Regions from separate parts of the Enterocloster sp. genome, predicted to be linked through region 1. Evidence: riboswitches for the same ligand, from Rfam matches in the RefSeq annotation. Region 1 holds a riboswitch; the other holds the start of a gene.
What was found. Region 1 has a riboswitch for FMN ahead of ACZM6M_RS06995 (ECF transporter S component). Riboswitches for the same ligand answer to the same signal wherever they lie in the genome.
Positions count from the first base shown of each region.

Region 2: linked by a shared signal. The riboswitch ahead of ribD (bifunctional diaminohydroxyphosphoribosylaminopyrimidine deaminase/5-amino-6-(5-phosphoribosylamino)uracil reductase RibD) and the one ahead of ACZM6M_RS06995 (ECF transporter S component) in region 1 are both predicted to bind FMN.

Region 1 is NZ_DBMACH010000005.1:55,859-71,031, forward strand. It holds gene ACZM6M_RS06945 (acyl-CoA dehydratase activase-related protein) at 1-4,225, shown strand, start outside; gene glyA (serine hydroxymethyltransferase) at 4,299-5,549, opposite strand; gene recJ (single-stranded-DNA-specific exonuclease RecJ) at 5,659-7,383, opposite strand; gene brnQ (branched-chain amino acid transport system II carrier protein) at 7,424-8,791, opposite strand; gene ACZM6M_RS06965 (GTP pyrophosphokinase) at 9,016-9,477, shown strand; tRNA gene ACZM6M_RS06970 (tRNA-Arg) at 9,522-9,595, opposite strand; gene ACZM6M_RS06975 (sodium:solute symporter family protein) at 9,857-11,284, shown strand; tRNA gene ACZM6M_RS06980 (tRNA-Gln) at 11,357-11,429, opposite strand; tRNA gene ACZM6M_RS06985 (tRNA-His) at 11,474-11,547, opposite strand; tRNA gene ACZM6M_RS06990 (tRNA-Arg) at 11,579-11,652, opposite strand; gene ACZM6M_RS06995 (ECF transporter S component) at 11,781-12,392, opposite strand; FMN riboswitch at 12,564-12,682, opposite strand; tRNA gene ACZM6M_RS07000 (tRNA-Gly) at 12,742-12,812, opposite strand; gene ACZM6M_RS07005 (NCS2 family permease) at 13,047-14,420, opposite strand; gene ade (adenine deaminase) at 14,469-15,173, opposite strand, start outside.
Region 2 is NZ_DBMACH010000002.1:29,589-44,761, forward strand. It holds gene ACZM6M_RS02940 (hypothetical protein) at 1-1,223, shown strand, start outside; gene ACZM6M_RS02945 (hypothetical protein) at 1,236-1,835, shown strand; gene ACZM6M_RS02950 (hypothetical protein) at 1,846-1,995, shown strand; gene ACZM6M_RS02955 (DUF6881 domain-containing protein) at 1,992-2,267, shown strand; gene ACZM6M_RS02960 (hypothetical protein) at 2,305-2,994, shown strand; gene ACZM6M_RS02965 (hypothetical protein) at 3,004-4,641, shown strand; gene ACZM6M_RS02970 (DUF4259 domain-containing protein) at 4,684-5,154, shown strand; gene ACZM6M_RS02975 (immunity protein Imm33 domain-containing protein) at 5,158-10,677, shown strand; gene ACZM6M_RS02980 (CbrC family protein) at 10,693-11,556, shown strand; gene ACZM6M_RS02985 (DUF4304 domain-containing protein) at 11,566-12,117, shown strand; gene ACZM6M_RS02990 (glutathione reductase) at 12,155-12,658, shown strand; gene ACZM6M_RS02995 (hypothetical protein) at 12,683-12,811, shown strand; FMN riboswitch at 12,920-13,034, shown strand; gene ribD (bifunctional diaminohydroxyphosphoribosylaminopyrimidine deaminase/5-amino-6-(5-phosphoribosylamino)uracil reductase RibD) at 13,170-14,270, shown strand; gene ribE (riboflavin synthase) at 14,255-14,890, shown strand; gene ACZM6M_RS03010 (bifunctional 3,4-dihydroxy-2-butanone-4-phosphate synthase/GTP cyclohydrolase II) at 14,910-15,173, shown strand, end outside.

The sequences.
Region 1 (15,173 bases):
CACCGTAAAGGTGGCTGTGCTGGATCAGGAAAACCGTATCCTTTTTTCCGACTATGAACGCCATTATGCCAATATTCAGGAAACTCTGGCAAAGCTTTTAAAAAAAGCGGTATCACAGACCGGAGATATTCTTGTTATTCCTGTGATCACCGGCTCCGGCGGCCTGACACTCTCCTCCCATCTTCATATCCCCTTTGTACAGGAGGTCGTAGCCGTTGCCTCCTCTCTTCAGGATTATGCGCCCCAGACTGACGTAGCCATTGAGCTGGGCGGTGAGGACGCAAAGATCATTTATTTTACCGGCGGAATCGATCAGCGCATGAATGGCATCTGTGCGGGAGGCACCGGCTCCTTCATCGACCAGATGGCCTCCCTGCTTCAGACGGACGCCTCCGGCTTAAATGAATATGCCAAAAATTATCAGGCGATCTACCCCATTGCAGCCCGCTGCGGTGTATTTGCCAAATCGGATATCCAGCCCCTGATCAATGACGGCGCTACCCATGAGGATCTGGCGGCTTCTATTTTCCAGGCAGTGGTAAACCAGACCATCAGCGGCCTGGCCTGTGGCAAGCCTATCCGGGGAAACGTGGCATTTTTAGGCGGTCCCCTCCACTTCCTTCCGGAGCTGAGAAAGGCATTTGTCCGTACCCTTCACCTGACGCCGGAGCAGACCATTGCCCCGGAGCACTCCCACCTGTTTGCTGCGGTGGGCGCCGCTATGAACCCTAAAGAAGATCAGACGCCCCTTTCCATAGCGGATCTGATCAAAACCCTTTCCTCCGGGGTGCAGATGGATTTTGAGGTAAAGCGCATGGAACCTCTTTTTAAAAACCAGGAAGAGTATGATGCTTTTCTTGCAGACCATGCTCACAATCATGTAAGATCCTCGGATCTTTCTTCCTATGAAGGGCTTTGTTATCTGGGTATTGATGCCGGCTCTACCACTACAAAAGTGGCCCTTGTAGGCGAGGACGGCTCCCTTTTATACCGTTTTTATGAAAATAACAACGGAAACCCTCTTGCAGCAGCCATCCAGGCGGCCAGAGAGATAAACGAGCAGATGACAGACAAGGCAAAAATCGCATGGTCCTGCTCCACGGGATATGGAGAAGCCCTGTTAAAAGCCGCTTTTTTGCTGGACGAGGGAGAAGTGGAAACCATTTCCCATTACTATGCGGCCGCCTTCTTTGATCCTGAGGTAGACTGCATCCTGGATATCGGAGGCCAGGATATGAAGTGTATCCGCATCAAGGACGGCACCGTAGACAGCGTACAGCTAAACGAGGCCTGCTCCTCCGGCTGCGGTTCCTTCATCGAAACCTTTGCCAAAAGCTTAAATTACAGTGTAGCGGATTTTGCAAAGGAAGCACTTTTTGCCAAAAATCCCATCGATCTTGGCACACGCTGCACCGTATTTATGAATTCCAATGTAAAGCAGGCCCAGAAGGAGGGAGCGACCGTAGCAGATATCTCTGCCGGACTGGCCTACTCTGTGATTAAAAACGCTTTATTTAAGGTAATCAAAATCACAAATGCCTCTGATCTTGGAAGCCATGTAGTGGTGCAGGGCGGAACCTTCTACAATGACGCCGTGCTCCGCAGCTTTGAGCGGATCTCCGGCTGCCGGGCTGTCCGTCCTGATATCGCAGGCATCATGGGCGCCTTCGGAGCAGCCCTGATCGCCAGAGAGCGCTACCACCTGGGCGGTGAAAAAGAAACCTCTACTATGGCTTTAGACAAGATCATTTCCTTAAAATATACCACCTCCATGGCCCGGTGCAAGGGATGCAATAACCACTGTGTCCTGACTGTGAACCAGTTTGGAAGCAGCCGCCGGTATATTTCCGGAAACCGCTGTGAACGTGGCCTTGGAATGGAAAAAGCCAAAAAGGAAATTCCGAACCTTTTTGACTATAAATACCGCCGGATGTTTGACTATGAGCCCCTTCCCATGGATGAGGCAGACCGGGGCTGCGTAGGGATCCCCAGAGTTTTAAATATGTATGAAAATTTCCCCTTCTGGGCTGTATTTTTCCGTAAGCTGCGCTACCATGTGATCCTCTCTCCCCAGTCCACAAAGCAGATTTATGAGCTGGGTATTGAATCCATTCCCAGCGAATCGGAGTGTTATCCTGCCAAGCTGGTCCACGGCCATGTATCATGGCTCATCCGCCAGGGTGTGAAGTTTATCTTCTATCCCTGCATCCCCTATGAACGCAACGAAAGCCCTGAGGCCGGAAACCATTATAACTGCCCCATGGTCACCTCCTATGCGGAAAACATTAAAAATAACGTAGAAGCCCTGGAAGAGGAACAGGTTCGCTTTATGAACCCCTTTATGGCATTTACAAACGAAAAAATCCTTACAGATGCGCTGGTAAAGGAGTTTTCCAGTTCTTTCCAGATCCCTGCGGCTGAGATCCGTATGGCAGCCCATGCTGCCTGGCAGGAATTAACCGCCTCCAGAGAGGATATCAAGAGAAAGGGCGAAGAAACCCTGAAATGGATGAAGGAACACGGCAGGCGCGGCATTGTTCTGGCAGGACGTCCCTACCATGTGGATCCGGAAATCCACCACGGAATCCCGGATGTGATCACCTCCTATGGCTTTGCGGTGCTCACGGAAGATTCTGTTTCCCATCTGGGAAAGGTAGAACGGCCTTTAGTGGTAACAGACCAGTGGATGTACCATTCCCGCCTCTATGCGGCAGCCAGCTTTGTAAAAACCCAGGACAATCTGGATCTGATCCAGCTCAATTCCTTTGGCTGCGGTCTGGACGCCGTTACCACAGACCAGGTTTCCGACATCCTCACACGGTCCGGAAAGCTTTACACTGTGCTTAAAATCGACGAGGTGAATAACCTTGGCTCTGCCCGCATCCGGATCCGCTCCCTCATTGCGGCCATCCGTGTAAGAGACCAGCGCCATTATGAGCGCAAGATCATTTCCAGCGCCTATAACCGCGTGGTATTTACAAAGGAAATGAAGAAGGACTACACCCTTCTCTGCCCCCAGATGTCGCCCATCCACTTTGATCTGGTAGAGCCCGCGATCCGGGCCTTTGGCTACAATATCGAAATCCTTCAGAACCACAATAAAAATGCAGTAGATGTGGGGCTTCGCTATGTGAATAACGACGCCTGCTATCCCTCTCTCATCGTCATTGGGCAGATCATGGATGCACTTCTGTCCGGAAAATACGATTTAAACCGTACAGCCATCTTTATGACCCAGACCGGAGGCGGATGCCGCGCCTCCAACTACATAGGCTTTATCCGCCGTGCCCTTGAAAAAGCCGGCATGAGCCAGATTCCTGTGGTTTCCATCAATGCAAACGGCATGGAAACCAATCCGGGCTTTTCCATCACCCTTCCTCTGCTTACAAAGGCTATGCAGGCGGTGGTATACGGCGATATCTTTATGCGGGTTCTCTACGCGACCCGACCTTATGAAGCAGTTCCGGGAAGCGCAGATGCGCTCCATGAAAAATGGAAGAAACGCTGTATCGCCTCCCTGTCCAAGCGCTCTGCAGCTATGATGGAGTTTGGCCGGAACATCAAGGGAATCATCCGCGATTTTGACCGTCTGGAGCGAAGGGATATCAAAAAGCCAAAGGTAGGAATCGTAGGAGAAATCCTTGTCAAATTCTCTCCCCTGGCAAATAACCATATCGTAGAGCTTCTGGAAGCCGAAGGAGCGGAAGCCGTGATGCCGGATCTGATGGACTTCCTGCTTTACTGCTTCTACAACAACAATTTCAAGGCAGAGCATCTGGGCAAGAAGAAGTCCACTGCCCGGCTGTGCAATGCGGGAATTGCCCTTTTGGAATACTTCCGCCGGACGGCCAGAAAAGAGCTGGCTGCAAGCAGACATTTTGCACCTCCCGCAGCCATCAATGAGCTGGCTGATATGGCAAAGGGCTTTGTATCCCTGGGCAATCAGACCGGAGAAGGATGGTTCCTTACAGGAGAAATGCTGGAGCTAATCCACAGCGGCGTGAAAAACATCGTCTGCACCCAGCCCTTTGGCTGCCTGCCAAACCATATCGTAGGAAAGGGCGTGATCAAAGAGCTTCGCAGGAATTATCCCGACTCCAATATTATTGCCGTAGACTACGATCCCGGTGCCAGCGAGGTCAACCAGTTAAACCGCATCAAGCTTATGCTAGCAACGGCGCATAAAAATCTGAAAAAAGAGATGGAACCGAAGGTTCAGGTGTAAAATTAAAGAGGATCTGCCGCACCCGATGGATATGGCAGGATCCTCTTTTTCTTTTGTATGTTAATCTTTTATTTTACCCTTCATACAGCGGATACTTATCGCAAAGTTTTGCAACCTCAGCCTTAATATACTCTTTCTTATTTTCAAAATCCGTTGCAGTCAGCCAGATACATTCTGCGATCTTTTCCATGTCCTCTTCCTTTAAACCTCTGGTGGTGACAGCCGGTGTACCGATGCGGACGCCGGAGGTAACAAAGGGGCTTCTGGGATCATTGGGAACGGTATTTTTATTCAATGTAATGCATACCTCATCACAGCGGTTCTGAAGCTCTTTTCCGGAAATATCCAGACCGCGCAGGTCAACCAGCATCAGATGATTGTCCGTACCGTCGGTTAAAAGTTTGAAGCCCTGCTTTTTAAGAGCCTCTGCAAGGGCCTTTGCATTTAAAACAACCTGATGGGCATATTCCTTAAATTCAGGCTTTAAGGCTTCGCCCAGACACACTGCCTTGGCTGCGATCACATGCTCTAAGGGACCGCCCTGGGTTCCCGGGAAAATGGCCTTATTGAAGTTAAACTTCTCTGCCGCCTCCTTATTTGCCAGGATCATGCCGCCTCTGGGACCTCTGAGCGTCTTATGGGTGGTAGTAGTCACTACGTCTGCGTATGGAATGGGGCTTGGATGCTCTCCCGTTGCCACTAAACCTGCAATATGGGCCATATCCACCATCAGATAGGCGCCTACCTCGTCCGCAATCTCACGGAAGCGCTTAAAGTCAATGGTTCTTGCATAGGCACTGGCTCCCGCCACGATCAGCTTTGGCTTCGATTCCCTGGCCTTGCGCTCTACCTCGTCATAGTCAATGAATCCCTGATCGTCTACGCCGTAGGGTACAATATTAAAATAAAGGCCGGAAAAGTTTACAGGACTTCCGTGGGTCAGATGGCCGCCGTGATCCAAATTCATACCCATAACCGTATCTCCCGGCTTTAACATGGCTACAAATACCGCCATATTGGCCTGTGCGCCGGAATGGGGCTGTACGTTGGCGTAATCACAGCCAAACAGCTTCTTTGCACGTTCGATTGCCAGATCCTCCACTACATCCACACACTGGCAGCCGCCGTAATAGCGCTTTCCTGAGTATCCTTCCGCATACTTATTTGTAAGAACTGTTCCCATTGCCATCATTACCGGCTCCGAAACAATATTTTCAGAAGCGATCAGCTCCAGATTCTGTCTCTGGCGTCTGCACTCCGCCTGAATCGCCTCGCCCACTTCCTTGTCATAGCCTGTAATAAAATCCATAACTGTATTTACCATTGCAGCCTACCGTCCTTTCCGCTCTTTTCTGCGATTATAACCTATCTGATTATAAAATGCAATACTCCCTGATACGGACACATTTTCGGTTTTGTCTGCAAAATAACTGTCAATTCTTAAATTTCCATGCTTTTATCACTACCTGAAGGCTCCGGTTTCCGTTATATTCATTTACAGTGGGATAATAAATAATGTCAATCTGACGGTTTGAACCCATTTCCTCCATAAAGGCATCTCCATCCCCAAACACAATCCCATCCATGGAAAAGCCCCGTTCATTTACAAGGGAAAGACGCACTACATTGCGGTTTTTTCCCATTACACGGGCGCTTCGTATCCCCATGGCCTTCTGAGCAAACTGGGGCTTTTCATTGCCCTGTCCAAAAGGCTCAAGCCGTTCCAGATCGCAGATCAGCTCCTCTGAAATATATTCAAAGGGCATTGCCACATCAATCCATACTCTGGGGATAAAATCATCAGGCGTAAGCTTATCTGCCGCATTTTCATTGAGCCGTCTGCGGAATTCTCCTACATCTGCTTCTTCCAGTGAAAAACCGGCCGCCATGGGATGGCCTCCGAATTTCAGCAGCAGATCCTTTACCTCTACCAGGGCATGGAACATATGGTAGGCCTCGATAGAACGGCCGGATCCCTTGGCGCATCCTTCTGCCCTTGTAAGGACAAAAACAGGCTTATTGTACCGCTCTCTGATCCGTCCGGCTACAATTCCAGCCAGGGACTCATGGCAGTCGGGCAGAAAGACCACTAAAACCTTGTCATCCTTAAGCTCTGTTTCCACCTGAAGCGCCGCCGCATCCACATTCTCCTGCGTCATAGCCTTTCTCCGGTCGTTTAATTCCTTTAATTCCTCTGCAATAGAATCCGCCCTTGCAGTATCTTCGCACAGCAAAAGCTCCATGGCCAGTCTGGCCGTCTGAAGCCGTCCGCTGGCATTTAAACAGGGCCCCAGGACAAAACCGATATGGTACGCACTGATATTTGCCGGATCCAGCGCATTTTTATAAATCAGGCTTTTAAGGCCCGGATTTCCGGTCACAGCCAGACGCTTTAAGCCCTCCTTTACCACAATCCTGTTTTCATCCTTCAGCTTCATCACATCTCCCACCGTAGCAATGGCAGCAAGCTCCAGAAATTCCAGCCATTCCTTACGGCTGATGCCGTATGCTTCATAGAGAGCGCCAACAAGCTTAAAGGCCACCATGGCTCCGCAGATCTCCGGCCACGGATACCGGCTATCCCTGCGCTTGGGATTTACAATTACATCTGCGGGAGGCATCAGGTCTTCCCCTGTTTCCTCATTGGTCTGGATATCGTGGTGATCTGTAATGATCACCTCCAGCCCCAGCTCCTTTGCCAGGGCAATCTGGCTGATGGCGGCAATGCCGTTGTCACAGGTTACAATAGTCTGTATCCCGTCTTTTGCCGCAGCCTCAATGATATGCTCGTTGATACCGTAGCCGTCCCGGATCCGCTCCGGGATCACATAATCCGCACAGGCTCCAATCCGTTTGAATCCCTTATATAAAATAGCAGTGGAGCATACGCCGTCGATATCATAATCACCCACGATCCGCAGACGCCGTTTTTCCTGTACTGCCCTGCTGATCCGTCGGACCGCCTCCTCCATATCGGGCAAAAGCCCGGGGGAATAAAGATCCTCCAGGCTTCCATTCAGATAGCGGTCAAATTCCGCTTCGCTTTCAATATCCCTGTTTCGTATAATTCTGGCTGTCACCGGACTGATGTGAAACCGTCCTGACAGAGCGTTAAAATCAGCTTTTTTTGCATGAAGCATCCAGATTGATCCTGTCATCCTGCTGTCCTTTCTCTTATGTCATTTCTGGGGATTTTTCTTACCCCTGCCCATCCCCCGTTTCATTTCCTCCGGGAATCATCCTTCCAAGCAGCCCGCCAATCACAGCCGGCAGCAGCCATCCAAGACCGGGAGCATAGCCTGGAAGATGCCTCATACCTTCCGTTATGCCCGGAATCGCAAGAGCTGCCTGATCCATGGTCCAGACAACGCTTACCGCCGCCGTAAACAGGATCGACAGACGGTACACCCAGATCCTGCGCCCTGTAAACCGCTCCATAAAAGCTAGAGCAATGAGAACAATCGCGATCGGATAAACGGCATTTAAAACAGGAACGGAATATTTCAAAATACGGTCCAGTCCCGCGCTGGAAATCAAAAGGCTGATAACTGCAAAAACCACCGTCCATATCCGATATCCAACGCATGGCGCCAGAGTAGAAAAAAACTGGCTGCAGCAGCAGATCAGTCCCACACAGGTATTCAGGCAGGCGATAAAAAAGATAATCCCCAAAATCACCATTCCCGAAATGCCAAAAAGATCTCCGGCCACAAAGGTCAGGATTCTGGCTCCGTTGGTGCCTGCTCCCGCCTGCTGTCCTACAGGGCCTCCAATATAGGCCAAAGCACCATAGACCAGAGATAAAAGGATCCCCGCCATAAGTCCGGCCTTTATCGTTTCCCGGATTACGGAATCCTCTCTGGAAATCCCCTTATTTCTTATATTAAGAGAAATGATAATGCCAAAATTTAAAGCCGCAAGCGTATCCATGGTCTGATACCCTTCCATAAAGCCTCTCACCGAAGCTCCTGCCGCAAATTCTGCCACTGTCTCGCCCACTCCCTCCATGGGCCAGATCAGCCTTCCCGTAAATAATACTGCAATCAGGATCAACAGTGCCGGACAGGTCACCTTGCCCAAACGTTCTGAAAGGGTTTCCGGATGAACGGACAAAAGAAGGGCAATGGCAAAAAACACAAAGGAATATCCCAACTGAGCCCAAAACTGAACCGTCATGCCCGTATGGCCCAGATAATCTCCCAGCTGGACTCCCGCACCGCTGAGAACAGGAAGCAGCGTCATCTCAAAGGAAGTGCTTGCAGTTCTGGGAATCGCCAGGAAGGGGCCGATCGCCAGATACGCGGTTAAAGTAAATAAAAGCGAAAATCTCCCGCCCACTTTTCCCGCCAGCTTTTCAAGTCCTCCTGAAACAGCCACCGCAGCCACTCCCAGAACCGGAAGCCCCACTGCGCTGATCAAAAAGCCGGCCATAGCCGGAATCACCTGAGCGCCTGCCCGTGCAGCCAGATCCGGAGGAAAGATCAGATTTCCCGCACCGAAAAACATCGAAAATAAAGTAAATCCTACCAGAAGCAGATTCTGGATGGAAAGCTTTTGTATTGTCATAAATCTCCACCTGTTCTGTATCCGATTGCGTCATTTTTTATCGCCGCTGCCTGCAAAAATATCTGCAGAGCTTCTTATCATCATACCATATTCCGGGGCAGGTTTCAACTGCGGCAAAATTCCTGCAGGTAAAATTCCTACACAGTTTTTACACAATTCTGTCACAGTTTAATCGTATTCTATTCTGGTATATGAACTACATTAAAGTGAGGGAACACCAGATTATGACCAATGAACAGTATTACAGCCTGATCCAGTCCTATGAGTATGCCAGAAAAATCCTGATTTCCCGACTGGAAATACTGGATCACAGCCTGTATGGGAACCATACCGAAAGCGGGCCTGTCCATACCATCCAAAGCCGGATCAAGTCAAAAGACAGTATTGAGGAAAAGCTTAAGCGCTCGGGAAAAACAAACAGCATTGCCAATGCCAGAGATTATCTGTTAGATATCGCCGGAATCCCGGTTTATTGCCTTGATACAATGGAATATTTTCCCGTAGAGGTTCAGCTGCGCACTATGTCCATGGACTTCTGGGCCAGTATGGAACACCGTATCTGTTACAAAAAGAATCCTCATGGCCGGGAACAGCTGAGCCGGGATTTTAAAATTTATGCGGATATTTTGGAAGAAATCGAACGACAGCTGGAAGGCTACAGTGATGTAAAGAAAAAGATAGAATAATTGCAAAAAACCTCGTAAGCAAAACACCTACGAGGTTTTTATCATGCGCCAGAGAAGATTCGAACTCCCGACACTACGGTCCGTAGCCGTATGCTCTATCCAGCTGAGCTACTGACGCATCTTTCATTACTTTGGCTTGTCTGCCTCAGCAACGTAGATTATTATATGCGATAAAACTCAAAATGTCAACTACTTTTTTCATTTATTTTATTTTTTGTTTTTTGTCAGTTTTACATCTCCATAAAAAGTTGTTTTCCGACAGCTGCAGCAGATATTTTCTTTCATTTGATTTATTTTGACACAGAATCTTTATTTACATTCTTTTCTGAATCATTTATAATTTATTTATATTTTTTTAATATTTTAAGGAGGGTTTCTTATGGTACTGCAAACACAAGCTCTTATTATCGTAGCTGCCTATCTGATCGGCATGCTGTTGGTTGGCTTCATCGTGGGGAAACTGAAGATCAAAGACAGCAGCGACTATATGCTGGCCGGACGGCGTATGGGACTTTTTATGGTGGCATTCTCATTGTCAGCCAACAATATCGGCGGCGGTTCTACTACAGGACTGGCGCAGAAAGCCTACGGCGAATGGGGAATGAGTGCGATCTGGTATGTACTGACCGCATCCATCGCTATGATCCCATTGGCTTATTTCGCCCCGAAGATCCGCAAAACCATGGCTGTGACCATTCCTGAGGTTGTAGGACGCAGATTCGGAAAAACATCCAGTACTCTGACTGCGGTTTTGAGTATCCTGTCCCTTTTCTGCCTTACCTCATCCCAGATTGCAGCCTCCGGCACTGTAGTAGCCAGCCTGACCGGAATTCCTACCAATGTAGCTCTGCTGATCGCAGGCGCTGTAGTGATTCTCTATACTACCTTTGGCGGCATGATCGCAGACCAGATTTCAGATTTGGTCCAGTTCGGCATCATACTGATCGGTCTTGCTGTTGCCACCCCCATCGTAATCCACGGATGCGGCGGATGGGACGCCATTTCTGCGGCTCTTCCTCCTGCTCATTTAAGCTTTACGAAAATCGGCTGGGTAACGATCATCGGATACATCTTCAACTATTTCTGCACCTTCCTCGCAGGCCCTGAGATGGTATCACGTTTTGAAACTGCAAAAAGTGAAAAGGTCGCAAAGGAAGCCGCCTGGCTTTCTGCTGTACTGATGGCGGCCATGTCCATTTTCCCGACACTTCTGGGCCTGGCAGCTCTGGCTACCATGCCGGAACTGGCCGACGGCGGAAAAAATGCCATGATGGCCGTTACCTCCGCCCATGCTCCCGGAGCCATCGTCGGCATCATCTCTGCCGCTATCATCTGCGCCACCATGTCCTCTGCGGACTCTAATCTGTTATGTATGTCCACCATGCTGATGAATGACCTGTATCTGAAATACGGCGGCAAACAGCTTAAGGATAAGCAGGTTATCGCCTACACCCGTACCTGCAACGTTGTGGCAGCAATCATTGCCATGATCATCTCCATGGCAGGAATCCCCATCGTAACTATGAACACCTTTGCCTTTGGCATCCGGTGCGCGGGCCCCTTTGCAGCCTACGGACTTGGCCTGATCGTACCAAAGGCGACTAAAAATTCCGGTATTCTCTCTTTGATCGGCGGAACGATCGGTTTCTGCTTCTGGCAGTATCTCAGCGGCGGAGGCTTTAAATTTGGCATTCTTCCTGTGGTATTCGGCTGTGCAGTCAGCGTAGCTGTATTTTTCCTTGTAAATGCCATCGAATGGAGCCGCGGTGTAGAACCCGCCCCCTCTGCCTATATGGATGAGAAATAATCTGTTCTGAAACCAGAATTACAAAAAGCGCCGTCGCTTCCTATCTGCTATGGAAACTACGGCGCTTTTTTACTGGGCTGGCGGGATTCGAACCCTCGTATGCAGGAGTCAAAGTCCTGTGCCTTTACCGCTTGGCGACAGCCCATTATATTAAAAAATCCTCTTCTCATCATCACGAAAAGAGGAAAGGGTGAGTAGAGGGATTCGAACCCTCGGCCTCCAGAGCCACAATCTGGCGCGATAACCAACTTCGCCATACCCACCATATATCATTCAATTAGAGCTTACGCTCAATGAGCCTGAAGGGATTCGAACCCCCGACCCACGGCTTAGAAGGCCGTTGCTCTATCCAACTGAGCTACAGACTCATCCGTGATGCTTGCCGCATCAACGTGTTATACTTTATCATACTTTATCAAGAAATGCAAGCACTTTTTTTATATTTTTTTAGTTTTTTTATTCTGAAATTTTATCCCGCTTTTAACCAGGATTTCACTTACATGTCTCCACATATTTCCCGGTCTGCGCTATGGATCATACAGCTGATCCTCTTATATACCAGGGCAGTCAGAAGAGAAACGATCACTCCTTTTAATAAATTAAACGGAGCTACACAGAAAATCGCCAATCCCCACACACTGCTTACCGCCGGATTAATTGCAGCCCCCGCTTCCAGGATATTATCCAGAGGCATGAACCGGGAATAAAACGGAATCATTACAAGGGCATTGATCATCGCCCCCACTGTAGCCATTAAAATAGTCCCCACTGCCATTGCCTCAATTGCTCCTTTTTTCGTCTTACGGAGACGGTAGATCATTCCTGCAGGCACGACCATAGAACAGCCGATCACAATATTAGCAAACTCTCCCACAAAACCGGTAGAAGTCGGTTTGAGAAGAAGCTTTACCAGGATCTTCACTCCCTCCATCACAGCACCTGCTACAGGTCCCATAGCAAAAGTTCCCACAAGTACCGGAACTTCAGAAATATCAAGGCCGTAAAAACTGGGAGCTATAAAAGGAAGAGGCACCTCAAACAGCATCAGAACTGCCGCCAGAGCTCCAAACATTCCCATCAATACTACCTGCTTTGTTTTCATCTTCATTGTCAGATCCTCCTGTTTTGATGTAATCTGCCGGGGTAAAGAATGCCAGCAGCAGGCTTAACCAAAACATCTCCGCTTTCTCTCCCACTGACAAAAAAATCCCGGCTGATCTTGGATCCTCCGGGATAAAATACGCATTTTATACAGCAAATCTGCATCCAGGTCTGCTCTGCCCATCTTCTCTCATCCAGACTGTAACTGTCGGTTCCGGAATCACACCGGATCAACCGCATATGCGGGTCGCGGACTCTACCGCCGGTAGGGAATCTCACCCTGCCCCGAAGAATGTATCTGATGTCAGTATACTCCCGTCAGGGCATTTAGTCAAGCTGTTTTTAGGCACAAAAAAAGCAGGTGATGGGAATCGAACCCACGTATCTAGCTTGGAAGGCTAGTGTTCTACCATTGAACTACACCTGCACGAACAAGAAGTATTATAAAACAGGATGAGGGAATTGTCAACTGTTTTTTCAAAATTCCCTCATCTTTACCAGAAATAAACCAAAAAGAAAAAATCTTTTTTCAATTTCTCACGTTTATCTATGGCTAGTCTGAACTGTTACTAAATTCACGCAAAAACAGGCGAGTAAGGTCTGCGGCCTCCTTTCCTGCCTGTTTTTGCAGTGCTGCAACTGAACTATAAATTTATGTATCTTACAGCATAATGTACTTCCCGATAAACAGCACCGCCAGCACATACATCAGCGGGCTGATCTTCTTTTCCTTCATTTTTCCGGTCACTACATTGATTACAACGTAGGAGATAACGCCCATTGCAATTCCTTCGGAAATGCTGTACATGAAGGGCATTGCGATGATGGCAACGTATGCGGGAATGGCTTCTGTGAAGTCATCAAAGTTAATCTTTGTAATAGAGGTCAGCATCAGAAAGCCTACTACTACCAGAGCCGGAGCCGTTGCAAAGGACGGGATGGCCAGGAAAATCGGGGACAAGAACAGGGACAGTCCAAAAAGGATTGCAGCTACAACTGCGGTAAGTCCCGTACGTCCGCCCTCTGCCACGCCGGATGCACTCTCTACAAATGTGGTAGTGGTGGAGGTACCAAGCATAGCGCCCACAGAGGTTCCGATGGCGTCGGATAACAGGGCGCCGCGGATCCTTGGGAGCTTTCCATCCTTATCCAGCATATCTGCCTTGGAAGCCACGCCAATGAGGGTTCCAAGGGTATCAAACAGGTCTACGAACAGGAATGCAAACATGACTACAAAGAAATCCAGGGATAAAATACCGGAAAAGTCCATCTGCATTAAGGTAGGCGCCAGACTGGGAACGCTGATTCCATTGGAAAAATCAGGCAGCAGACTGTACATGCCAATCTCAGGATTTACCTGATAGATTCCAAGAAACTGGCAGAGAATGCCAAGGCCCCATGTGATCAGAATACCCCAGAGGATGTTTCCTTTTACGCCCTTTACAACCAGAATACCTGTAACCAGAATACCCACTAGAGCCAGAACGACTGTGATCCCTTCACTGTTAAACAGACCATTTTCTACGGAGCTTTTAAAAGAATACACGCCTACCAAAGTCGCGCTGTCTACTACAATATGCGCATTCTGCAGGCCGATAAATGCAATGAAAAGTCCGATACCCACAGATACCGCATGTTTTAAATTCATAGGGATGGCATTGAAAATCGCCTCGCGTACATTTGTCAAAGACAGAAGGATAAATACGATACCTTCAATAAATACGGCTGCCAGAGCGGTCTGCCAGCTATACCCCATCTGCAAAACAACGGTATAGGAAAAATACGCATTTAAGCCCATACCAGGAGCAAGTACAAAGGGATAGTTGGAAAATGCCGCCATTAAGAGCGTCGCGATAAGAGCCGCCAGAGCGGTAGCGGTAAATACAGCGCCGCTGTCCATTCCACAGGCGCTCAGTACACTGGGATTAACTGCCAGAATGTAGGCCATTGTCATAAAAGTGGTAATTCCTGCGATGACCTCTGTTTTTACATCTGTCTTATTTTCCTTCAGGTGAAATATTTTCTCCAGATCCATACAAGTTTCCTCCTACTTTTTCATTCCATGTTCCGTTTTGCCGCTCTTTTATGAAAAAGAAACAGCCCGGATTTCCTGCAGCTGTGTATCTATCAGGCCACAGGTATTTAAACGCAGCTTTGGAATTACGGGAAGGCTTACAAATGCCAGAGTCATAAAGGGATCGATCCCCTCTCTGACACCCAGACCGGCCGCCAGTCTCTTAAGTTCCTCCAGCTTTTCATCTACTGCTTCTGCTGCCATTGGGTTCATAAGTCCGCCGATTGGAAGAGGAAGAAGCCCCAGTACCGCTCCGTCCTTTACTACGGCAATCCCTCCCTGCGCCTTTCTCACCGTCTCCGCGGCCAGAGCCATATCCCGGTCACTGACGCCGGCTACAATGAGGTTATGGGAATCATGCGCTACACTGGTCGCCACTGCTCCGGCCTTTAAGCCATAGCCTCCCAGAAATCCAATCCCCTTATGTCCGGTTCCTTTATGGCGTTCCAGAACAGCCAGCTTTATAATATCCTTCTGAGGATTTACCCCGGGAGCAAAGCCAGGAAGCTGTACCCAGGCTGCATTCCGCTCCTTTGTCAAAAGTTCTCCTGGTGTAAGCTCAATCACCCGACAGTAGGCCCCCTCCGGCTCCAGCCTGAAATCCTGCTCACAAACTTCCTTCATATGGAAGGAATGATGCACGCGGTCAAAGGACGGGCTTTCGGATTTCTCTCTGCGCTTCTCTTGTGAGATCAGCTCTCCCATCTGCGCCGC
Region 2 (15,173 bases), on a different contig from region 1:
ACACGCTGGTGGGTACCCTGCCACCCTTCACCGACCAGCCCTGCCGCTCCTACGGCGGCTGGAGTGACGGCTATGATGTGTATCTCCAGATCCGGTGGCAGGCCATCCCGGAGGAGCGGCGGCGGGCCTTCAAGGAGGCCGCGGAGAGCGACGGGGTGACGGAGATCGGCGGTATCCCGGTGAAGGTCAGCAGCCATCGGATCATGGACCAGTACGAGCCATTCGACTCGGCGCTGGAACTGGCGGCGCTGCCCTGCCTCTCCGACCTCAACTGCCAGCGGTGGCACCCGGATCTGCTGGAATTTCTGAGGGGGAATCCCTTTATCAGTGAGCTAACCCTGCTGAACCACGGTCAGAGGACACTTGATCTGCGGGGCACCAGCATCAGAAAGCTAATGCTGGACATGACCGGACTGGAGGAACTGTGGCTGGGTGAGGATACAGAGCAGCTCCTATTTCAGAACAAGGGGCCGGACGATTGTACCATCCATGCCCCCGAAGATGGCAGCGGTTTGACCCTCCAATTTATCGGGGAATACCGCCCGCACACGGAACTGCCAAACCTTTGGGGGCTGCATGGCATCCAGCTGAAGGACTTTGATCTGACCGCCCTTGTTGACGCCCATCCTCACTTAAAGGAGCTGCGGCTCTGGGGTGCGCCGGGAAACCTTGGGAACTTCTCCGCCGTGCAAGAGTTCCGGGAACTGACGAACCTCTCCACCTTTGATCTGTTCGGCTACGGGGCGGACGACATCCCCACCCCGGAGCAGATGCCGGAACTTCGCTGGTTCTGGATGACCAGCCTGTCGGAAGATACGGCAAAAGCGACAAAGCAGCTCTGGAAAGGCAAGCCGGGAATGGACCTGCGGATCACCAAGCCCCGGAAACCAGAGTGGCTGGCGCAAAACCTGGACAATCCCTTCCGAGGCTGGGACGGCGCGGAGCATATCCCTGCCGCCGCCGCAAAAAAGGCAGCCAGTCAATACCGCAAGACCCGTTCCCAGCTGGTGAAGCTGGCTGCCCAGTCGGACGAGGATGCCCAGGCCCAGGCGCTGGATGCCGTGGCCGCCTACACCCAGACTTTCAACAAGATGGGCTTTATCGAAACCGTGGAGCGGGACGAGATCTACATGGCTCTGCGGGATATTCTGGATGCTCTGCCAGACAGCACGCTTCAAAAAGAAGCCCTGATTGAGAAGTTTGAGGAACTTCGGGATTTTTGAGGATATGAGTTTATGAGCCGAATTGTTGATGAACCCTACTTTACATACAGTGCATACGACGCTCTCACCTCCGGCATTCAGGTGAAATGCCCCAAGTGTCATGGCACGGGCGTGGTGACCGCGGATGAGGATAACGCCTATTTCCGCTGCCTGAGCTGCGGCCATCAGGTGGCCCGTGACCGGACGATCTACCGCTATGATGTCCATAACCAGTGCAAAAACTGCGGCAGGTACTACCGGGTGGATATTGAAGATGAGGAAAGGCAGCACTTTTCCGTTCTCCATGTGGCCTGCCCCTATTGTGGGACAATCATGCCGGGAGAAGTCCATAAAACAGCGGAGGCGTTTTCATATATTGGCGAAATCAGGGATGGACGAGAACCTTATTTCGGGTTGGAACTATGGTTTTTGACTTCATTTCAGGGAAAACCTGTATGGGCACTCAACCGAGAACATCTTGCCTATCTGATCGGCTATCTCAGCGCCGACCTGCGGGAAAAGCCGCCGGGAAGAGCGAAAATGACCCAGGCTGACCATCTCCCCACCTTCATGAAAACCGCAAAGAACCGGGAGCGGATCGTGAAGCTGCTGAAGAAGCTGCAAGAGAAATGAGGAAAACAATATGGCACTACAAGATAAGAAAATCATGCCTCCCCCTTGGCTGGCCCACCGGGAGATCGAGCGATACTCCATTGGCTGGCGCATGGGCCATGGGGAGGATTACATATACCGAGACAGGGTGGCATTGGTTCAAATGAGGGAAATGGAATGATCGAGTACATCAAACTCTTTTGGGAGGATGCGCCGGAGGGAGAGCCGTCGGTAATCCTCTATGAAGTTGATACCGAAAATGAGCGGCTGGCCCTCCGCTCCATAGACATCTCTGCGGATGGCCGCACCCGCAACATACCTGACCTTTACGATGGAGCTATTGAAATTACGCCCATCCCCACCGTGGAGGAATTAAACGCCCATATCTGGGGCGAGGAGTTCCACGCCTGCGTCATAGAGAAAGCGGAATTTGAGGCCATCTGGGAAAGCTGATTTTATAGCGGAGCGTTTTGAAAAGCGAGGAATGACAATGGTTGAGATCAATCGCGTCTGGCTCAATGTGGATACAGACACCAACAAAATCACACTATTCGACCGTCCCCGTGTATCCATCCGTGTGGATGAGTACATTTGGAGTTTGATCGAAGAACATATCGTGAAGCCCCATAAGCTCATGCTCAGCGAAAAGCATAGGTATCTGCTGAAAATTTCGTTTCACCGATTTGATCCGGTGCGGCACCGATATTATCCGCTTTCCCCGTACAACGGGCCGCTTCGGGAAGGCGTCAAGTCGGACAGCGCAAACGGATGGTATCCCCGTGAGGATTTTGCAGACGCCGAGGAACGCACCACCTGGTTCTCTCCCGACAAAATCTGGACAAACTGCGGCAACAAGGTTCTGGATGTCAATATTGACGCTGCCAATGTAAGCGAGAGCATCACCCCCAGAGAATACGCAGACTTGCTGTTCGATGGGATTGGAGCAGCATTGGTGTTTAACTTCAAAAGGCTCAAGCGCGAGGAGTTTGATGGGCTGAAACCCAAGATCGACTGGAGCATGGTAGAAAGCTTCCCCTTCCCTGCATCCTTTGAGGAGCAGCAGTACATTGGGGACGAGGGCAAAATTCATGTGTATTCCTGGGATGGCCAACAGGAAACAACCCTTGTAGGTCCTTATTCTGTGCGGGAGTTATATCTGGACCATTTCGGAAAATCGTGAGGTAAGCGTATGGCAAAGGACATCAGGGAGTGCCTGCTGGAGCAGGCAAGAAAATTTCATCAGTGGCAGGAAATCACTTATCCCGGAAAAACCACCGAGGAGATTGGCGGTGAGTGGGAGGTCGATTACCCTGCGTGGAATGATATATTTGATGCCTTTTGCCATGTGTTGACCCAAATGGATGCAGAAATGGCAGACAGCTTTCTGCTGGATGAGATGGTCTATTTAATTGCCAGAGCCAACGAAGCGGAGGGATTTATACAGGAAACCACTTCCCATCCCAAATGGTTTGAGTGCCTCTGCCGCAGGGCCGCAGCCTCCAATGAGAATGAGGCCAAGTGGCAGTTTGCCGCCTATCTGCCGGAATGCTCATGTAGTCAGAAAGTCAGGGATATAATTCTGGATTTCGCAAAGGACCCCAATGAATATGTGAGCCGTCGGGCGCTTTTGGCGATGCCCGCTCTGCGTCCTGACTGTGTGGAACAGTTCGCTCCGCTGTTTTGGGAGCGCAACTGTTACTCTCCTGAACTTCAGGAATACCAGCGGATCGCCGTTCTGATTTCACTGGATGCCATCCATTCCGACCTGCTTCCACAATACTTGGAATGGGCCAAGCAGGATGGTCAGAGCTATCTGCTGGAACACGCAAAACGAATCGAAGGAGGACTTTCCATGAACGAAAAACTGTCCCGTCCCCAATTCAATCAAATGGATACCACCGAGAAGCAGGCGCTGATGGAAAGCCTGGCTGCTCGTTATACTATGACCTTTCTCGGTCTACATACCTTTGACCACTGGGGCCAGAGCTGCACCACCGGCATCTTCGAGAAAGATGGTCGGGAGTTCGTCTTTGTCCCCGGCGATACCGTCACCCTGGGCTGGGAGCAGTTTGCCGTGGGACTGAATCAGGAGAGCCGGGAGGAATTGGAGTATCTGTTCCAGGAATGGGAAATGGAGCAGGACCCGACAGAACTCATTGGAGAGAGTATGGCTCCCGTTCGGCAGGCGGCCATTGACCCCATGCTGGTGGGCCGGGAACTGGAGGAAATTAACTGGGAGCCAGTCAAAATGGACGATCCCAGGCTGACTGCCCACCCTGACTGGCTGAAGGAATTCCGTGATTTTGCTTGGAGTGACAGCAGCAGTCTTACCTTGCATCAGTCGGCCCGCATAGAACGGACAGAAGATGGATTTCATACCTGGATCTATCACTGCACAGACTACGATGCACTTCTTGCCGGGCTGGAAAAGCAGGGGCTTTCGCTGCCCACAGCGGACGAGTGGGCCTACCTGTGCGGCGGCGGATGTCGGACCCTGTTCCCATGGGGAGATGGGTTAGACTACTCCATGCGTCTACGCTGGTTTGAGGACATGGATGAGGATGAGAACCGGCCCTATGATATGGAGGAACCCAACTTCTTCGGCCTGTCCATCGCCTACGATCCCTATATGCGGGAAGTGGTGCAGTCTGATAGACTTACCACATGCGGCGGTGACGGCGGGTGCAATATCTGCGGCGGGCTGGGCCCATTTCTCGGTTTCCTACCCTGTTCGCCCCACTGTAAGCCGGAAGTGCAGGAGGACAAGGAACTAAACGGAGATTATGACTTCTACCGGCCCATTATCCGGGTGGAGAACCATGATTGACAATAGAAGCTTGATACGAAATAAAGAAAGAGAGGTGCCGACATGGGAGCATGGGGTATAAAAGCATTAGAGCGTGACGAAGGGCTGGATGTACTGGACATCCTCAAAAATGAATATGTACCGGAGCATCCGGTAATGGATCTGGGCGAGATGATTGAACTGATGAAAGAGGAAGTCATGCTGGGATCTGACTTTTCACAAATCGACTTCCTCTTTGACAATACTGCGATGGCTCTGGCGGAGCTGTATTTCCAATGGAAGGATAACGGCAAGCTGGACTACGATCATGAAGAAGCTATATGGGATAAAGTCACCGGTTTCACAGCATACAAAGAAGCCATTGCCTTCCTGCTGCGGCAGCTCACCGACATCAAAAACGAGGTGCCGGACGAGGACGGCATCCGTGAGATTGTGGATCTTTGGAAGAACGAGGATAGCGGTGAGATCGCTCCTGCGTGGTTGGAACACTTGAATCAGCTCATTGATCGACTGGATTCAGAACAGGAGGCGTGACAGATGTATATCAAAAAATACTGGGGCAACTTTATTGGCGGCTCGGATGACAGCCTGAACCTTGTGGCATTTTTGGAGGACCAGAAGCAAGAGGAGATCCCCCTCAGCGAGATTTTCGCCAAGATCGGTCTGGACAAGCAGAACTGGGACTTTCGCCAAACCGTGGAGTATCTGGAGTTCACCCACTCCAATGGCGTGGAGATGGACTTCCACTTCGCCAGTGATGTGGTCACCGATTTGGCCGCCATTCTGCTGGAGTGCAGCGTCAGCGGCAGTGTAAACCTTCAGGATCTGGACGAGTACAACACCCCCGCCCGCCGTATCCGCATCACTGCTACGCCGGAGGAGTACGACGCCATGAATAAGGCCATGGCGGACTTTGTCCAAGATCCCCTGTCCTATGACATCAGTGAGATGATGGGTAAGGATGAGATCACAGATATGGCTTATCAGGTGGAGATGCTGCGGAAAGAGCTGTACGAATCCCCCGGCCGTAACCGGAACTACCATGTAAAGGCGGAAGATGTGAAACATCTGCTCCCTGACTGGGAGGGCGCCGATGGCTGCATCGCCACCAACCGCATCACGGTAGAGGGCTGCAAGGTGGGCTACTGCTACCGGGAGGAGCCGGACGGCGGCTGGGACAGCGGCTGGCGCTTTACCGCCGGTGACGAGAGCGAGGCGTACATGGACGCCCCCAACAATGCCGGGATTTACAAACTGAATACGATCTGCAACGACGATCCCGACATCATTCCTCTGCTGCATACACTCGCTCCCTGTGCCTTTGAGCGGGATGAGAATGGTGTGTTTCAGCAGATCAAAGACTGGAAACCGGATGAGGACGAGGAGGAGACTGATATGGACATTTTGAAGCAGTGCCAGAAGTGGCATGAGGAGAGCAAACAACATAAAATTATTGATGCGCTGGAGGCCATCCCCGCCGAGGAGCGTACCCCTGAGATGGACAGCGAGTTGGCCCGCGCCTATAACAATCTGGCAGACCCACATAAGCCAACTTGCAAAGAAATGCTCAAAAAGGCCCTCGCTCTGCTAAAGCCCCATGAGGAATACTTCGAGGACGACTATTACTGGAACTTCCGCATGGGTTACTCTTACTTTTATCTGGATCAAGAGGGCCGGGCTCTGCGATACTTTGAAAAGGCATTGGAGGCCCGCCCTGGTGACGAGGACACCATGGAGCTGATCGACTGGTGCAGGAAGGGCATTTCCCTGCCGCAGTTCTCGGAGTGCTTCCGAGAGCGGACAGAGAACTGGTGGGAAACCTTTGCCGAAATGGAAGCAGAATTGCGCCAGATGATGGACGAGGACAAGGATCACATCCGTGGTGCGGAGATCGTGGCCCAAATGGAGGAAACCCTGAATCTGGTTTTTGATGAGATCTCCTTTGAACTGGGCGTGGGCGGCGAAAAGCATGAGCTGATCCTCACCCCGGAGGGCGACAAAGTCAAATTGTTCGAACTGGTCTATTTCCAGAAACACGCTCCCAAGAAGGTGTTGGAGCACTGGAATATCCTGGTGGGCCGTCAGCCCCTCCAGAATATCGGCCTGCGCACAGAGGATGGCTGGGAGATTTCCGGAGAGGATGTGCAGATCTGGCTGGAGGAGCAGGGTGAAAACAGCTTCGCCATCTCCGCCTACTGCGAAAAGCTGCTGCCTATGCTCAGGGAGGAGGAAGGCCGGGCTTGGTGGCTGCTCACCACCCTTACCGACCAGGTGCTGGGTGAGATCCCCCACATGAGATATATAGACAGCTTTGATGTGCTGGTGGAACCCAAGGCGGAGCCGTCCATTCTTATGTCTCAACTTCCTGATGCTCTGAAGGATCGGGGCCTGGAACTCTCCACCGATCCGGCAGCCTATCTGGACAGTTACATTGGCTACAAAATGGAACCCAACAAGGACCCTGATACCGACTGGCGGCTGGATGTAATTGCTGGTTCCACTAACTGTGTGCCGCTCATCAACGGCTATCTGAATGCCGACAATGATTTTATGGACGATCTCCATGCCGACGGCGCGGTGGCGGGCTTTTTCTGCTATCCCCTGGATACCCTGCGAGAGAAGGAAGGCAGTCAGAAAATCTTCGACTTCCGGGACAAGCTGGAGGAATTGTTTACCATCGGGGACGGTTCGGAAGTGCTTACTCTCACCGGCGGGGCCAGCGGCCTCTACTGCGGCTATGTGGACTTCATCGCCTGGGACATCCGAGAGGCACTGAACATGGCAAAAGAGTTCTTTGAAGGCACGGACATCCCATGGGCCATCTTCCATACCTTCCGCCGTGAAGCAGGATCTGTGCCCCTAAAACAACAAGATGATGGGCCAGAAACTGAGAATCAGGATGACGAGTTGAACGAAACGTTGAATGGTATAGACTATATCCCTTACACCCCGCAAAACGAGGAGGCATTCTTTACACAGCTGGAGCAGTGGAACGACGAGGACGAGTACACCCGCTGCATCCAGGCACTGAATGCCATCCCGGAGGACGGTCGGAACTACCGCATTTCCTACGCGCTGGCGAGGGCACTGGAAAACTACGCCATTATCGGCGATCACGATGAGGGAACCCCCAACTACAAAGGGGATAAGGCTCTGCTTCGCGCCATTGAGGTGCTGGAGTCCGTCAGAGAAGAAGGAGAGGACAAGGCGGAGTGGAATATGCGGATGGCCTACGGCTATCAGTATCTCCACGGCCAGGAGCAAAAAGCTATCCACTATGCCCAGCGGTGGGCAGAACTGGACCCAGAGGATGAAAATGCCACAGCGGTAATCCGGGAATGTAAGGCGGAGATTCGGAAATACCAGCACAGCAGGAACAAGAAGGTAAAATTCGTGCCTGGCGATACCCCTTTCGAGGACTTCGACCTTACCAACTTTTGGGATGATAATTGGTATGCACTAAAAGAGTATGTCAGTGATCTGCCTTCCGATGAACTGATCGCCAGCGTGGAGGAGGAACTGGGCTACAAGCTGCCTGCCTCCTACATCTGGCTGATGAAGCAGCACAACGGCGGCATCCCGGTGAATACCTGCTATCCCTGCGATGAGCCGACCAGTTGGGCGGAAGATCATGTGGCCATTACAGGAATTTTGGGTATTGGACGGGAAAAGAGATATTCCCTGTGTGGGGAATTGGGCAGCCAGTTTATGATCGATGAGTGGGAATATCCCGCTATCGGTGTGGCCATTTGTGACTGTCCCAGCGCCGGACACGATATGATCTTCCTGGACTACCGGACCTGCGGCCCCCAGGGAGAGCCTGCGGTGGTCCATGTGGATCAGGAGAACGACTACAAGATGACCCATCTGGCAGACAGCTTTGAGGAATTTATTTGTGGACTGGAGCATGAATCCCTCTATGATCCAGATGAAGAGGCAGGGGATCTTGACGAAGAGGATGACGCCGACGAGGAGGAAACTGACTGTAAGGGTTCCTTTGCCGGGTCTGTGCTCCTGTCCAAAGCGGAGTGGGACAAGGAACAGTTTATCCGGGATCTGAGGGAAGAATGGGGCATTGTGGATGAAGGATCAGATGGGGCAGATGAAGATGATGAGAACAGCAGCGATGCTGTGGTAATGCAAGTTGGCGGCATGATGCTGGTTGCGACACTCTTTCCTGGTCACATCCCGGATAGCGAAGCAGAGATTAACGCCGAAAATAACTATATGTGGCCAGAAGCCGTAGAAGCGGCTAAAGCGCACAAGGCCCATATCATGGTGGCAGTACTTGGCGAGGAGGAAAAACTGCTGGAACGGGGCAAGCTGTTTACTAAGGCAATGGCAGTGTGCTGTAAGCAGAAATATGTTACCGGCGTTTTTACCAGCGGTGTGGTGTTTGAACCCCGATTCTACGAGGGCTTCGCCAATATGATGAAAGAGGACGAACTGCCCATCTTCAACTGGGTCTGGTTCGGCCTGTACCGGAGCGAGGGCGGATTGAACGGCTACACTTACGGCATGGATGTGTTCGGTAAGGAGGAGATGGAGGTGCTGAACACCGACGCCGAGCCGGAGGATCTGCGGGACTTTTTGGCAAGCCTTGCCTCCTATGTGCTGGCGTGTGATGTGACGCTGAAAGATGGTGAGACCATCGGATTTTCGGCAGACGATAAGCATACCATTACCCGCAGTGCTGGTGTTTCTCTGCCAGAGGAGCAGATGACTTTGAAAATCGGATGGGAACCGTTGGATAGCGAGTCAGATGATAGTAGTGATGACGACTATGTGGTGGAAATGGATGATGCCAACGGGCATCTGGAAACCATTGAGGAAAAGGCTCTTCCAGTGGATGAGATCAACGCCTACAACCACATGGCCATTTACCTGCGCTGGTGCATGGAGCATGACCTGATGGATAAGAAATTCCTTGTGGAGTACGGAGAGGTAGTAGAAAAGGTCAAGGCTGATCCTGACAGCGTGGGTCTAAGGGAATTTATCCGAGATGAACTGGATGGTCAGCTGGTCGGCCCGCTATTCAACAAAATTGGCCGAGCATTTGCTTCCTACTACTATGGGGAGCCGGATAGTCCCTATTTCCCAAGTGACATTGACAACTACGCAATCAGCGTCATCGGGCAGGAACGCAATTACTCTGAGGAGATTCAAGACGAAGCCTATCTGTTCATTCCTTTTGACGAGGATTATTATCAGGCTATGGCAGAGGTAATTGGAGAGCGATTTGAAAACTGGAAAGGACAGAACTTTGATGAGGATACCCTGGAGCCTTCCGAGGTGGCCCAGGCTATTATGGAATATTTGGACTGCGAATGTACTTATTTTCCCGCTATGGCAGATGATGACCCCATTATGGCTGCGTATAGCTACGCTAAGCGGGACAGTTTCCATGATGGCTTTGTTCCTATCCTTATTCGAGCGGATGATGAAACATTGTTGGAGTGTCTGGTAATGAACGCTGACCCGGATCATGATGTGGACTGCTATGAATTTGACCTCAAAACGGTAGAGGAGTATCGAAAGAAGATGATAGAAGCGCCTGTAAAGGATGGGAAGGCCGTTCTGGAAGAATTGACTGGTCAGCGTAAGGAAGAAGCTGAGGACGATGACATGAATTGGGAGGAGAAAGTTCTGGGCGAGATGAAGGATGGTTATGAAAACTGCCGCTTTTCCAGCTACTGGGATTCAGATTGTCACATGACTTATCCCCTTATTCTGGCTAAAATTCCGGTAAAGAACCCTTGGGAGCTCTTCGCCTATCTACCCTTTGGAAACTGGAATGAGTGTCCGGATACGCCGGAGCTGATGGCAGTGGCAAAATACTGGTTTGAGCAGTATGGCGCCATCCCTGCTGCTATGAGCCACGATGAGTTGGAATTCCTACTCCCGACCCCTGTTCCCAAGGAGAAGGCAATGGAAGTTGCTACAGAACAATATGGTTTCTGCCCGGATATCGTGAACCAGGAGCAGGATGCCCCCACTGTGGGCAATCTGGCGGATGTCCTGTGGCAGTCTACTGCCTGGTATTTCTGGTGGGATTGATGGGAGATTGTGAACATGAACGAATACCTGAAGCAATATATTGAACTACAAAAGCAGTTTCGGGAGACAGAAGGAAATCCAGACAGTGTCCGCGCTCTCTATGCTTTCAAGGAGAAACTGGAGCAATCGGAAGACAAGCAGGAAAAGGCGGTGCTGGTGGATGTATATGATCTGCTGGACTTTAAGAAGGATGCTTATGAATTGCTCCGCCAAATTGGAAATCGCTCGAATAAAAAAATGCTCAAGCGGTTGGGAGTCTTGAAAGACTATGCGGAAAACTGGGGCAACCACTACGCCATTCCTAAGCCAAAAATGCTGGAGGAAAAGCAGAAAGAGAAGGAGTGGCAGGCCAAACTGGGCCTGCCCACCTTCCGGTATCACCCGAACCCTTTGGAAACTGGCGCTTTTGAGGAGTCCACAACAGGTGTTGTCTGTGATTGCTGTGGCAAGGAGACTCATATTTTTTATACCAATCCGTTTTTTTCCGTGGAGGATATTGCATATCTGTGCCCAGAGTGCATCGCCAACGGCGAAGCAGCCCGGAAATATGATGGTAGTTTTCAAGATGATTTCTCTCTGGATGATGGTGTAGACGATCTGGAAAAACTGGACGAGCTGATCCACCGCACCCCCGTCTACTCCGGCTGGCAGCAGGAATATTGGCGAGCTCACTGCGGCGACTACTGTGCCTTTTTGGGCTATGTGGGTGCCAGAGAACTGCGGGCACTGGGTGTGCTGGAGGAGGTGCTGGACGATCCCATGTGGGACGAGGAGCAGAAAAATATGATCCGGGAATCCGTCAATGGCGGGCACCTGCAATGCTATCTGTTCCAGTGCCTCCAATGCGGAAAGCACCTGGTCTGGATGGATTTTGATTGAGGTGGCAACATGGAGAAGAAGGATTTTCCCAAGGGAACCAAGCACCGCGAGATCTTCGTCTATACCTGTGAGCGGATCGCGGAGCCTTTGATCCCGCTGGGCTACAAATACCGCAAGAGCAAAAATGACATCTACAAAAAAGACGGCATCTTTGTGTTCTCCTTTTACTTTTCCCCCTCCATCCGCTTTGGCTCCACCACTTTTACTGCTTTCTTCGATGTGAGTTCCCCGGTAATTGCCAAGTGGCGCAGTGAGCAGGAAGGGACGGAGAAAACCTATGATGGTATCGTGGGCACCTCCATCGCCCGGCTGACCCGCCGGTATGATGACTTCCCCCGCTATGAGGTATCTACTCTGCTGGAGCGGGAACGCTCTATCCAGGAGATTTCCGGGCAGATCCAAGACTATGCACTACCGTTCTTTGCCCGGTTTTCGAATCTGCCCAAGTTGCTGGACGATGTGGAACAGGAAGGGTTCTTCCCACATCGGAAGGGGGTCGATGTCCCTAAGCGGAATCGGGAGTTCATCGAATGCTTCCGGGAGTATCTCAAAAAGACATAATAAATTACAGTAAGAAAACAAAACGGAGGAAATCGGTATGGAAGAAATCAGAAAGTTTTTATCGGAACATGAGGAACATCAGGACGAATTTTGGGAAAGCGATGCTCTGATCTGGGTGGACTGGAGAGATTTTGATGAATCTATCATCGAATACTTCAATAAAAAACTGCCTGATGAAGATAAAATTCAGTTTGAATGTGTGGAAACAGAAAAAGAACGCGGTGTTGATATTTTTATGAAAAAGAATGGTGTCAGCGCACCGATCCCCTACGCAGATGATTGTACCGACCGTGACACTACGCTGAGAAGTATTCAGGAGTATCTGTCGCCGCAGTATCAGCTCCGCTGGTATATGGGCTCGCTCGGTAGCGATACCCTTGCTTTCTGTATTTATCCCACTTCAGAATGGGAGCAGATAGAGCAGGAATTTGGCACAGAAAAAGTTTCCTACTACTTTGCACCGGTGCAGGCAAACAGTGTCATGTTCGAAATGGATATGAATGAAGTTTTTGCTTTGCTGGAGCAAAGAGGAGACGCGTAAGATTAACTTTCAGGAGGAATCACCATGTCACAGATTGCATCCTTTTATCTTCTCAAAGACGGTCAGCGGCAGAAACTGTCCAACGGCGATTGCTCCGGCGTGGTCTATATGGCCATCTGGGACTGGGGAGTTTCCCAAACAAAAGGATATTAAGAAATAACCTGTGTTTACCTGCTTGCAAATTATTGTATTTGGATAAACGAGAAAAAACTTTTTATTGACAGATATAATATCAAATATTATAATTGTTCGTAATTGAATAACTATCTTCAGGGCAGGGTGTAATTCCCTACCGGTGGTATAGCCCACGAGCCGAAAGGCATGATTTGGTGAAATTCCAAAGCCGACAGTATAGTCTGGATGAAAGAAGATGAAAGTAAGTTTATGCTTTTTTGCGTGCTCTGGAATGATTTTATATTGTTTCAGAGCATTTTCTTTAATCGCATAAATCCTCTTTTGTATGTCTTGGATAGATTTTATTCAAGGCATGTATTTTTTTGGAGGTGTAAAAATGAGCGATACAGAATACATGAAATTAGCAATAAAACTGGCAAAAAAAGGTGCTGGCTATGTCAATCCTAATCCTATGGTTGGGGCAGTAATTGTAAAAGATAATCGAATTATAGGACAGGGATACCATGAAATCTTTGGTGGATTGCATGCAGAGAGAAATGCACTAAAAAATTGTAGGGAGTCACCTGTAGGAGCAACACTTTATGTAACACTTGAACCATGCTGTCACTATGGTAAGACACCACCTTGCACAGAAGCAATTATTAAAAGTGGCATTACGAGAGTAGTCGTCGGAACTTTAGACTGTAATCCTATTGTGTCTGGAAAAGGTGTAAAGGTACTTGAGGAAAACAACATTCAAGTTGTGATAGGAATTTTAGAAATGGAGTGTCAACAGTTAATCAAAGTTTTTAGAAAATATGTTACAAGGCATATTCCTTATGTTTTTATGAAATATGCAATGACAATGGACGGGAAAATAGCAACTTATACAAATCAATCAAAATGGATAAGTGGCGAAAAGGCGAGAAAACAAGTACATCAATTCAGGCATAAGGTTACTGCGATCATGGTAGGAGTGAATACCGTTATTCAAGATGACCCTTTACTGACATGCCGATTAGAAAACGGGAAAAATCCTATTCGTATCGTATGTGATACAGATTTAAGAACACCCATTACATCAAAAATTATCAAAACAGCGAATGACATTAAAACATATATCGCTACTTCTTCTATTGATGAAAGTAAGATTGCTCTTTACAGAAAATGTGGTTGTGAAATTATTTATACGAAGAAAAAAGGTAATCATATTGACTTAATGAATTTAATGCAATGTTTAGGAAATATGCAGATAGACAGTCTACTTTTAGAGGGTGGAAGTGCAATGAATTGGAGTGCTCTTGAGCAACAGATTGTTGATGAGGTGCAAATTTATATAGCACCTAAAATATTTGGTGGGAGTGCAAAAAGCCCTGTAAGTGGTCAAGGTGTTGCTTTTCCTAATGACGCCATTATGCTCAAACCATATGCTTTTTCTCAAGTGGGAAATGATTATTTCATAGAAAGCGAAGTGATTTATCCATGTTTACAGGAATAATAGAAGAAATCGGTAAAGTAGAAAGAATACAGAAAGATACTTGTAACTGTAAACTATCCATTAAAGCTTCAAAAATATTAGAGGATATACATTTAGGCGACAGCATAGCAGTCAATGGTATCTGCCTTACAGTTACTTGTTTCACTCGACAATCTTTTACAGTTGATGTGATGAATGAAACATGGAACAGAACGGCTCTTAGCCTGTTAAGACATGGAAACCTTGTGAATTTAGAAAGAGCTATGCCTATGAATGGCAGGTTGGGCGGTCACATTGTTACGGGGCATATTGATGGGACAGGTAGAATATCGTCTGTGCGTAGAGACAAAAATGCGGTGTGGTATCAAATCAATACGCAAAGAGAAATCTTAAATCTAATTGTTGAAAAAGGTTCGATTGCTATTGACGGTATTAGTCTTACTGTCGCAAAAGTATCGAAAGCAGATTTTTCGGTATCCGTTATCCCTCATACTTTGGAGCAAACAATTCTCAAGAATAAACAAGTCGGGGATATGGTAAACCTTGAAAATGATATATTAGGGAAATATGTGCAGAAACTCATAGACAACAGCAATGAAACAGAGTTGTCGAAAGAGTTGTTATGCCGATACGGATTTTAGCAGAAAGGATAAAGGAATTATGAAATATCAAAAAATAAAAGAGGCATTGCAGGCGTTACAAGAGGGAAAACTTGTTTTGGTTATGGACGATAAAGAGAGAGAAAATGAGGGGGATTTAATTTGTTCGGCACAATTTGCGACAACAGAAAATGTTAATTTTATGGCGACTTATGCAAAAGGCTTAATCTGTATGCCTATGAGTGAAAGTCTGGCTAACAGGCTCATGCTTTCCCCTATGGTTGAAGATAATACAGATAACCATGAAACTGCCTTTACAGTTTCT